DNA from 3 places in the Roseburia hominis A2-183 genome. Region 2 is predicted to be linked to each of the others. Evidence: riboswitches for the same ligand, from Rfam matches in the RefSeq annotation. Region 2 holds a riboswitch; each other region holds the start of a gene.
What was found. Region 2 has a riboswitch for thiamine pyrophosphate ahead of thiT (energy-coupled thiamine transporter ThiT). Riboswitches for the same ligand answer to the same signal wherever they lie in the genome.
Positions count from the first base shown of each region.

Region 1 (3,266 bases), 610 kb from region 2:
TGTTCAGTCTCCCGAACCTGCTCTGCTTCCACTTCCGGGCCAGCCGCTCTGGTCTGTTCCTGTTCCGGCTCTACTGCTGCCCCGGATTCCTTTGCCACGCGCTGCTTTTTCTCTGTCAGCATTCTGTGGCATTCCTTTCCGCTTAAACGGCTCACAGGCATTTTCCGTGTTGACCAGTAGCGCACCGCAGCGTCAAATCCCGTATCATTTGATACAATAACATACTCCCTGTCCGCGTTCTGGCTCAGGCGATAGCCAAGTTCCGATACCAGCTGGAAATCCAGCGCATTGCTTCCCTCAAAACACTTAATAAAGTCTGCTTCCTTTTCCGTCTCCTTGAGCATCCTCACATTTTCGTAATTCATATGCGGGCTCTTTGTCGTATAAAATACAAGAACCTCGTCATCTTCCTGCGAGGATACCAGAAGCGGCACCCATATATCTCCTACATTCTCACTGTCAACCAAATAAATTTTTCCCATTCATTCTCCTGCTGACAGAATCCTTTTTTATTATACCACATTCCGCTTTTATACTGCAATGTTGTTTTTCCGCTGACGCTTCTTCACTTTCCCGTGTTCTGTTTTATAAAATATCGATGTACTCACCCGCAAGCGCCTTGTTCATGCTGCGCACCGCACAGAATTTTCCGCACATGGAACAGGTGTCCTCGTGCTCCGGTTTGCGGTCCTCGCGGATTTGTTTTGCGGTCTCGGGATCAATCGCACATTCCCACTGTGCATCCCAGTCCAGCACACGGCGTGCGTCTGCCATCTTGTCGTCAATCTCTCTTGCACCCCGCACGCCCTTGGCAATGTCTGCCGCATGCGCCGCAATTTTCGATGCAATGATACCCTGCTTGACATCCTCCACATTCGGAAGCGCCAGATGCTCCGCCGGTGTCACATAGCACAAAAATGCAGCTCCATTCTGCGCGGCGATCGCTCCTCCGATCGCGGAAGTGATATGGTCGTACCCCGGGGCAATGTCCGTTACAAGCGGTCCCAGTACATAAAACGGTGCTCCCATGCAGATCGTCTGCTGAATCTTCATATTCGCTGCAATCTGATCCATCGGCATGTGCCCCGGTCCCTCTACCATGACCTGCACATCTCTTGCCCAGGCGCGCTTTGTAAGCTCGCCCAGCCGCACCAGTTCCTCAATCTGACACACATCGGACGCATCCGCCAGACAGCCCGGTCTGCAGGCATCGCCCAGAGAGATCGTCACATCATGCTCCCGGCAGATCTCAAGAATCTCATCGTAATACTCGTAAAACGGATTCTCCTCTCCGGTCATACACATCCACGCAAACACCAGCGAACCGCCTCTGGATACAATATTCATTTTTCTCTTGTGCTTCCTGATCTGCTCGATCGTCTTGCGCGTGATTCCGCAGTGCAGCGTCACAAAATCCACGCCATCCTCGGCATGCAGGCGTACCACATCAATAAAATCCTTTGCGGTCAGTGTCGCAAGATCCCTCTGATAGTGAATTACAGAATCATATACCGGCACGGTTCCGATCATAGCCGGACATTCCGCCGTCAGTTTTCTCCGAAACGGAATGGTGTTCCCGTGCGAGGAGAGATCCATGATCGCATGCGCTCCCATGTCAACTGCCGCCATCACTTTTTCCATCTCCACGTCATAATCCTTACAGTCTCTGGAGATTCCGAGATTTACATTGATCTTCGTCCGCAGCATCGAGCCGACACCCTCCGGGTCAATGCATTTGTGATGCCTGTTCGCGCAGATGACCACCTTTCCCTCCGCAACGAGCGGCATCAGCTCCTCTGTGGTCATGCGCTCCTTCGCCGCAACCTTCTTTAACTCCTCTGTCACAATTCCCTTGCGTGCTGCTTCCATCTGTGTTGCATACTGTTCCATATTTTTCTGCTCCATTTCTGCAGAGGGTGTACGAAAAAATCCGGCGTCGCAGTGACGCCGGATTCCACAAACTATCTGATCCATCATTCGCTCCCTACGACAGTATTAACTGACAGGTTCCAAGAGTCAGGTTTTAACCTTCTCAACCGTTTACGCATGCGCACAGTCCCTCTGCGATATATTCTTTTTCCTCTAACACCTTATCTCAATTCTATGCTTCTGTCAATCTCCCTTTCCTCAGAACTGCTCTTTTCCATAACAAAAAAAGAACAGCCATCACTGGCTGCCCTTTTAGGAGAAGGTATTTTTACTATGGGGTATAGCAAAAACTATATATAATGTATTGGGGGGTTTTTACGGTTATTATAGTACCATGACTGCGCAAAGAAGTGTGCACAAACTTCACAAAACTTCTGTTCCATTTCTATACATTTTGTACAGTACCTTAGGACTAGTATTTTTATTTCCGCAAAATTTTGCACAACCGGTTGTTCATTTCCCGCTCTTTTTTGCAAAATGCCATTTTTTGCCTTCCCTCTATCTCTGCCGGATCTTTCCCTTGATACGCGAGAGCGCATTGTCGATTGTCTTGGGACTTTTTCCGAGTTCCTCCGCTATCTGGCGGTAATTTTTTCCTTCCAGATATGCGTCTAAAACCTGGCGCTCGAGCGCGCTTAACTGTTCCCGCAGCTGCTCCCAGAAAGCGGTAAAATTCTCCTGCTCAATCACCAGCTGTTCCGGATCGTCCATCTGGTCGGTGAGAAGCGTCTCCGCCAGAGATTTCCCTTCCTCCGTGGTCTGGGAATAAAAGGACACGTAAGTATTCAGAGGTACATGTTTTTTCCGGTTGGATGCCTCCACCGCACTGTAGAGCTGTCTGTTGATGCACAATTCCGCAAAATGGAAAAAGGATGTCTCCCTGTCGGACCGGTAATCCCGGATTGCCTTAAACAGTCCGATCATCCCCTCCTGAATCAGGTCATCCGTATCTCCGCCAATCAAAAACATCGCATTTGCCTTGCGAAGCACCAACGGCTTGTACTTTTCCAGGATATAATCCATGATCCGCTCGTCGCCTTCGCGCAGTTTCTGGATGAGTTCTTCATCCGCCAGCTTCTGATATTCGTCCACGTCTTCCTCCGTCTTCCCTCTCTGCCCTGCTATGCCGCCCAAACGTTCCGCGCACGGCTGTATTTTCCGCAGCATAAAAATCTGTCCGCCTATGCCTGCTCTGTCATCTTACATCATCCGCTGTCTGACGATCTCATAGGCAAGCACACCGGCTGCTACGGAAGCATTCAGAGAATCAATGTCACCCTTCATCGGAATGGAAGCCACATAATCACAGTTTTCGCGCACCAGCTTGCTGACACCCT
Region 1 is NC_015977.1:2,429,222-2,432,487, forward strand. Features, by position in the region: gene RHOM_RS16555 (PIN domain-containing protein) at 1-482, opposite strand, end outside; gene thiC (phosphomethylpyrimidine synthase ThiC) at 586-1,890, opposite strand; TPP riboswitch at 1,965-2,073, opposite strand; gene sigH (RNA polymerase sporulation sigma factor SigH) at 2,428-3,096, opposite strand; gene rlmB (23S rRNA (guanosine(2251)-2'-O)-methyltransferase RlmB) at 3,130-3,266, opposite strand, start outside.
Region 1: it holds a riboswitch for thiamine pyrophosphate, as region 2 does, so the genes downstream of both, thiC (phosphomethylpyrimidine synthase ThiC) here and thiT (energy-coupled thiamine transporter ThiT) in region 2, are expected to answer to the same signal.

Region 2 (3,266 bases):
GTCAAATACATCGAACGCATGGAACAGGATTTAAAAAATGTCCACGCAAGTTCGAAAGATACCGTCTGTATTGACCTGTGTACCGGAAATGACGCCTGTGTGCTGACCACGATCCACAGCATTCTCGGCAAGGTGGGAATTCCGCTTGTCGGCGGCACCGGGGATAGCGGAAAAGTCTCTGTCAACGGAACGATCTATGAAGACGCCGATGTCTACGCTTTTGTGAAAAACAACGGAGGAAAAGTTGCTGTCTACAAGGAGAATCTCTACAAACCGATGCCAGGCTACCGCTTCATCGCTTCCAATACCGACCGCAGCAGATACTATGTCGGCGAGTTAAACGGCAAATCTTCCAAGCAGGCTTATATGGATGCCTTACATATCAGCGAGAGCAATATCATCAACCAGACTTTCCACAATCCGCTCGGCAAAATGAACGGACAGGACATCTGTATTATTTCCTTAAAGGAAGTATCCGGGAATGGTCTCTGCTGTTACAGACAGGTCAATGATTCCGATGTGCTCGTTCTTCTGGAAGAACAGGATTACAACGAGATTCTGGATGAGACGCTGCAGCGCATCCGCCGCGATTTCAACCATATTTCCGGCGTTTTCTCCATCAACTGTGTTTTCCGTTACCTTCTGTTCTCACAGGAACACCATATGGAAGATTATCTGAAAACCATGTCCACACTCGGTGATCACGCCGGTCTGATCGGATTCGGAGAACATTATAATCAGCAGTTCGTCAACCAGACCATGACCTGTGTCGTATTTGAATAATCTGTGATAGAAAGAGGAGGATTTCCATGTTTTCATTAAAAACACCAAAGAATGCAGCTGCTGCACCAGCCACGTCCACCAGCCGCTTAGATCTTCATCCTGTTACGCATATTGCGGACTGCCTGTTAGATTACCAGAAGCAGCTCTCCACCAGCGAAGTGCACTCTTTAGATGAACTGCAGTCCATCACACAGGCATTCCAGCTCGTTCTGGACGAAAATGCCGCGCTCCGCGAAAAGCTGGATTCCTTTCATGAGCTGTTCGGCGATGTGGACAGGGCTTCCGGTGAATTTGCTTCCGTCAAATCTGACATTGCCAGCTCTGTCGGTCTTGCACAGCAGCGTGTTGACGGATTGAAAGACAGCTCCAAAGAAGTGCAGGAGCGCTTTTTGGAAATGCAGAACACCTTTTCCGATTTCCAGGTTTCCGTTCAGAAGATCAAGGACTGCATGGCACAGATCATCTCAATTGCCAACCAGACAAACATGCTTGCCCTGAATGCTTCGATTGAGGCTGCCCGCGCCGGAGAGCAGGGAAAAGGCTTTGCGGTCGTTGCCGAGGAGGTCAAAAATCTTGCGAGTGAGATCAAGAGTCTTGTCAGCACGGTAGATATCAGCATCGGCGACGTCGAGCAGGGCACCGCCAACCTGAATACCAGTATTTCCACCTCGCAGGACGCCTTGAACCAGAGTATGGAAAATGTTGATTCCACGTATGAAGTGTTCGATCAGATCACAACCGCTGCCGGCGGTGCGGACACTGTACACCAGCAGATTACAACCGCCATGTCCGCCGCAGAGCAGAAGCTGGACGAAGTCAGCCAGTCCTTCAGCCTTGAGGAACGGCAGTTTGACGCTGTTATGGAGCATATCAATCACGCCAATGATCTCGGAACCACCAAGAGTTCCCTCTTCGAGGACATGACCAATCTGCTCACACAGATTGCGCCGCTCACAGAAGAACTGGAGAAGAACACAATCGTACTTGACAATTCCAAATAGAATCGTTATAGTAAAGTTCGTTATAATAATATCGAATATGAAAACGCTAGGGGTGCAGATTCTGCTGAGAGATGATCGTTCATTGACCCTTATTACTTGAACCGGATAATACCGGCGTAAGGAAGCTTTTTGCAATAACGCAGACAAATCCTCCTGGCTACATATTCACCAAGGAGGATTTTTTTATGAATAACTTTTTTGCTACACCGGAAGGCGGCTGGGGTGACGGTTCCGTCCATCTGACTACCGTCGGTATTGCAATCGTCATCGCAGTCATCGCCCTTCTTCTGATTGTTGCCGCTATCGTGCGCCACAAGAACGCCACGCACAAGTCCGCACTGACCACAAAGCAGCTCGTCTACTCTGCTGTTGCGATCGCGCTGGCCGTTGTGTGTTCGATGATCAAGCTGTTCGACATGCCAATGGGTGGTTCCGTCACTCTGCTGTCCATGCTTTTCATCGTTCTGATCGCTTACTGGTATGGTCCGTATGTCGGCATTATGACCGCAGTGGCTTACGGCCTGGTGCAGTTCGTACTGGAGCCGATTTTCTACACAATCCCGCAGATGCTCTTGGACTACCCGCTGGCATTCGGTGCTCTGGGTCTTGCCGGCTTCTTCAATAAGAAAAAGTGGGGACTTCAGATCGGATATATCGTTGGCGTTATCGGACGTTTTGTATTTGCAACGATCTCCGGCGTTGTATTTTTCGCAGCATACGCCCCGGAAGGCATGAGCCCGCTGGCATATTCTGCCGGCTATCAGGCATCCTACCTTGTTCCGGAGGCAATCATCACCTTGATTATCATCTGCATTCCACCGGTATCACATGCACTTGCGGAAGTCCGCAAACGCGCCGTGGAAGCGTAGGCAGCGCTATAAAAAGGACTGCCGCCCCCGCGCTTTGCACTTTAAAACGGGATACGTTTTATTATAAGAATATTGGAGAATATGAAGTTCCAGAATGCAACCAGAGGCGGCAATTCTTTGAAGCAAAATCCGAGGATTTCTTCCGTGCCGCGTCGAACATCGAGTTCTGTGTCTTTCCACGTTTGGACAGTCCCCGGGGCGTGTCCGACAAAACACAGACAATGAGCGGACTTTCTGGTGCCCCTAGTGGCACCGCTTCACAGACAATATAAAACCGCGCGAACCGAAACTCGTTATCATCTGCTATTGAAAACAAGGCAGATGATAACTCAGACATCGGCTTCGCGCGGTTATGTTGTGTTCAGTGGTGCCAACAAGGGGCACACACAAAAGTCCTTAAATTGTCTGCGGTTTGTGGACACGCCACGTGGAATGTTCCAAACTTGGAAAAACACAGATGATCAAGGATGTTCGACGCGGCATGGTTAGAAATACCGGATTTTGCGCTTAGAATTGCCGCCTCCGGTTGCATCTGGAACGTGATAGTCTCTGCTTCCCATAATAAAACGTATCCCGTTTATAGTGCGATGCACGCGGGCGAAAGCCCTTTTTA
Region 2 is NC_015977.1:3,043,735-3,047,000, forward strand. Features, by position in the region: gene RHOM_RS13665 (FIST signal transduction protein) at 1-783, shown strand, start outside; gene RHOM_RS13670 (methyl-accepting chemotaxis protein) at 810-1,784, shown strand; TPP riboswitch at 1,823-1,924, shown strand; gene thiT (energy-coupled thiamine transporter ThiT) at 1,970-2,653, shown strand; gene RHOM_RS13680 (ROK family glucokinase) at 3,264-3,266, opposite strand, start outside.

Region 3 (3,266 bases), 130 kb from region 2:
CTTTTCCTGTTGTGTGATGCCCCCGCAGCTTTTTCCACAATCAGGCAGAGAATGACTGTGATCACCATATCCGGCAGTGTATTTCCGACCGGTGTATCTACCTGCATCAATATGCGGTAAATCATAAAACCGGCAAGCCATACCACCAGATTACGCCACTGGAAAGCAGATTTTTCGGCATCTGCCTTCTTTAAAATGAAATAATCTGCGATCTGTACTGCGATCATCGGAGCAAAAACAGAACCGATCAGATATAAAAAGTTTGTAATGTTATCCATGGGATACACAATCGCTGCAGCCGTTCCGATCACGGTAACAACGATCGCCGCCCATTTTTCCTGAATCTTTGAAGAAATGGAAACACTGGAAACTCCTGCGGAGTAAGCATCCAGAAAGGTGGTTGTAACCGTGGAAAATACAATAATAAGAAGTCCGACAACGCCAAAACCGGTTTTTAACATAATCTGTGCAATGTCATATTCACCGGTAAAAATAGCCGCTCCCATGCCGATCATGTACATAAAAATGCTGACCAGACTGTAGACAAGCACACTGGCAAGTGTTGCTGCAAACGGCTTTTCTGCTTCTCTTGTATAATCGCTGATAAGCGGCAGCCAGGAAAGCGGCATTGCTACCGCAAGTTCTACCGCCGCACCAAACGTCATTGTGTCATCACTTGCTGTAATCAGCATCACAAAATCTGAATTAAAAAAGATCTCTTTAAATAGTACCAGTGACAAAATAAAAAGTGCTGTCATGGCAACCGTATTTAGCCTGCCGAGATTGGTCAGCCCAATGAAAATCCAGACAATAATCAGAACACCAATGACGAGCGCCCACACCCAGTTTCCAATATGTAACACACCATCCGCTGCAAGTGCGCCGTCATAGATCATGATCGCCGTCCATCCAACAAGCTGCAACACATTTAATACGGCAAAAAGAAGGCTTCCCTTCTCGCCGAAGCTCATTTTTACAGTTTCCATGGCGCTTTTGCGCTCTTTCGCTCCGATCATTCCTGCCGCAAACATCATAAGACCGCCGATCAGATGACCAAGCAGGATTGCTGCCATTGCTTTTCCAATACCGAGCGGTGCAAAATAGGTACCTGTCAGTATTTCCGCCAGAGATACGCCTGCGCCAAACCAGATTAGTCCGTTTGAAAAAACGGAAGTTCTCTTTTTATTCATCCTTTGTACTCTCCTTCGACTGCAAATGCATGGTTCATGGGACCGCTTCCTTTTCCAAGGTCAAGCATGGCGGCAAGTGCGCCGGAAATGTAATTTTTGGCATACCTGACGGAAGTTTCTAAGTCCCTTCCCTTTGCAAGATTCGATGCAATCGCCGAAGAAAGCGTGCAGCCTGTTCCATGGGTATTGGGGTTGTCAATTCTCTTCCCGTGAAACCATACCGTTTCTTTTTCTTTCTGGAAAAGAAGGTCGTTGGCATCGTTTAACTGATGTCCTCCCTTTAATAAAACTGCACAGCCTAAGGTGTTACAGATGATTTCTGCTGCTTTTTCCATATCTGCTTCTGTTTTAATCTCCATTCCGGAAAGAACTTCTGCTTCCGGGATATTCGGAGTGATAACAGTTGCAAGGGGCAATAATTTACTTTTCAATGTGCCGATGGCATCCTCGCTGATAAGCCTTGCTCCACTCGTTGCCACCATGACAGGATCTACCACAATATTTTTTGCGTGATACTCTGTCAGTTTGTCCGCAATCGTCTCAATCAGTTCACTGGATGAGACCATTCCGGTCTTTACTGCATCCGGATAAATATCCGTAAAAATACTGTCCAGCTGCTCTGCCAAAAATTTGGGAGTTACTTCCATAATATCTGTTACGCCGGTCGTATTCTGGGCAGTCAAAGCCGTGACCGCACTCATCGCGTATACGCAGTTGGCGGTCATTGTCTTAATATCTGCCTGGATGCCGGCGCCTCCACTGGAATCACTTCCAGCGATTGTTAATGCTGTGTACATAAAATCCTCCTCTGCATTAATTTTATATAGCGACCTAAGGTGGTGCCCCCAATCTGCCGCTGTGATATATCATTTTTCTTACTGCTGCCTTATCGGCGCAAACGGCCAAAAAAAGTGCAGGAACCCAACGCAAAGATTCCTGCACAAATAACTCTTGTGACTTATTATCTCCCTACGTTGGCATTATCCAAATCAGGTTCTGGGTTAAAGCATCCGCTTACTCTCAGCCCGCCGTGCGAGCACCCCGTTTTCATTATCCTTATCACTTCTGTAATGGTCTGTTTTATAACAGCTTTATTATACACGCCTGTTTTCAAAATGCAAGCTTTTTGTTCTGTGCTTTTCTGAAATTATCACAAATCCAGCTACATAGCCACATCAGATATTTTGCTATTTCCCAGCTCATTTTTAATATTCCGACAAAATCTGTAGTCCCATTACAATAATCCACATATATGCACAGGTCTTCGGAATCATTAATAGTCCTACTTTTGGTTTTGTTTTACTGAATAACGTTACTGGAAGATAACAGCCAAATGAAATAATAATAGCCGCAGCCATCCTTGTCATATGATATCCATAGGTATTTCCCGAAATTAAATATAAAATAATTATCCCTGTACCAGTAACTGCAAAAACTGTATTTCTGATAATAGATAATCTCATATTTCCTTCATCTGTGCACCAGTTGTTCTGCGGGAACAGGCATATCACAATTCTGACAACCGCTGATATCCATACAACAACTTCAATTACCACCGGTATTTTAAATTCCGGAAATGTAAGCTTCCAGATATACATCAAAATAATATAAAATACTGTCATTGTAACAGACGATACCTGCAGTCCGATTCCCAGCTGCCGCTTTATTTTATCATTACTTCCACGTACTGCCCTGATAATTCTCGGTACCAGATGAAAAGCATCCCCTCCGCAAAGTGTCAATGTTAATATTCCATAAAGAATAAATAACATATTTCCCTTTGAAAATATGAAAAAAAGCATTGCAGCAACCAGATCAAAAGTCAAATACGCTGCATCAAATATTGCTTCCATCACATCTGGGATCTGTGGTTTGTAATTGTTTTCTTTCATCGTTAGTCCTGCCCCTTTTTCATCAATCGGCTGTAAAACAAATAATTTCTGGTAAAAATAACTCCTGCTATCATCCAGACAATGCCTGCAATCAACAGTAATGTTTTTTCTTTACACAAAATTTAGTTCTCATTTGCATTCTCCCTGTAGTCTCTCAAATGTTCTTCTGCATTGTTACAGATCT
Region 3 is NC_015977.1:2,918,111-2,921,376, forward strand. Features, by position in the region: gene cytX (putative hydroxymethylpyrimidine transporter CytX) at 1-1,190, opposite strand, end outside; gene thiD (bifunctional hydroxymethylpyrimidine kinase/phosphomethylpyrimidine kinase) at 1,187-1,987, opposite strand; TPP riboswitch at 2,140-2,244, opposite strand; gene RHOM_RS13035 (hypothetical protein) at 2,396-3,082, opposite strand.
Region 3: it holds a riboswitch for thiamine pyrophosphate, as region 2 does, so the genes downstream of both, thiD (bifunctional hydroxymethylpyrimidine kinase/phosphomethylpyrimidine kinase) here and thiT (energy-coupled thiamine transporter ThiT) in region 2, are expected to answer to the same signal.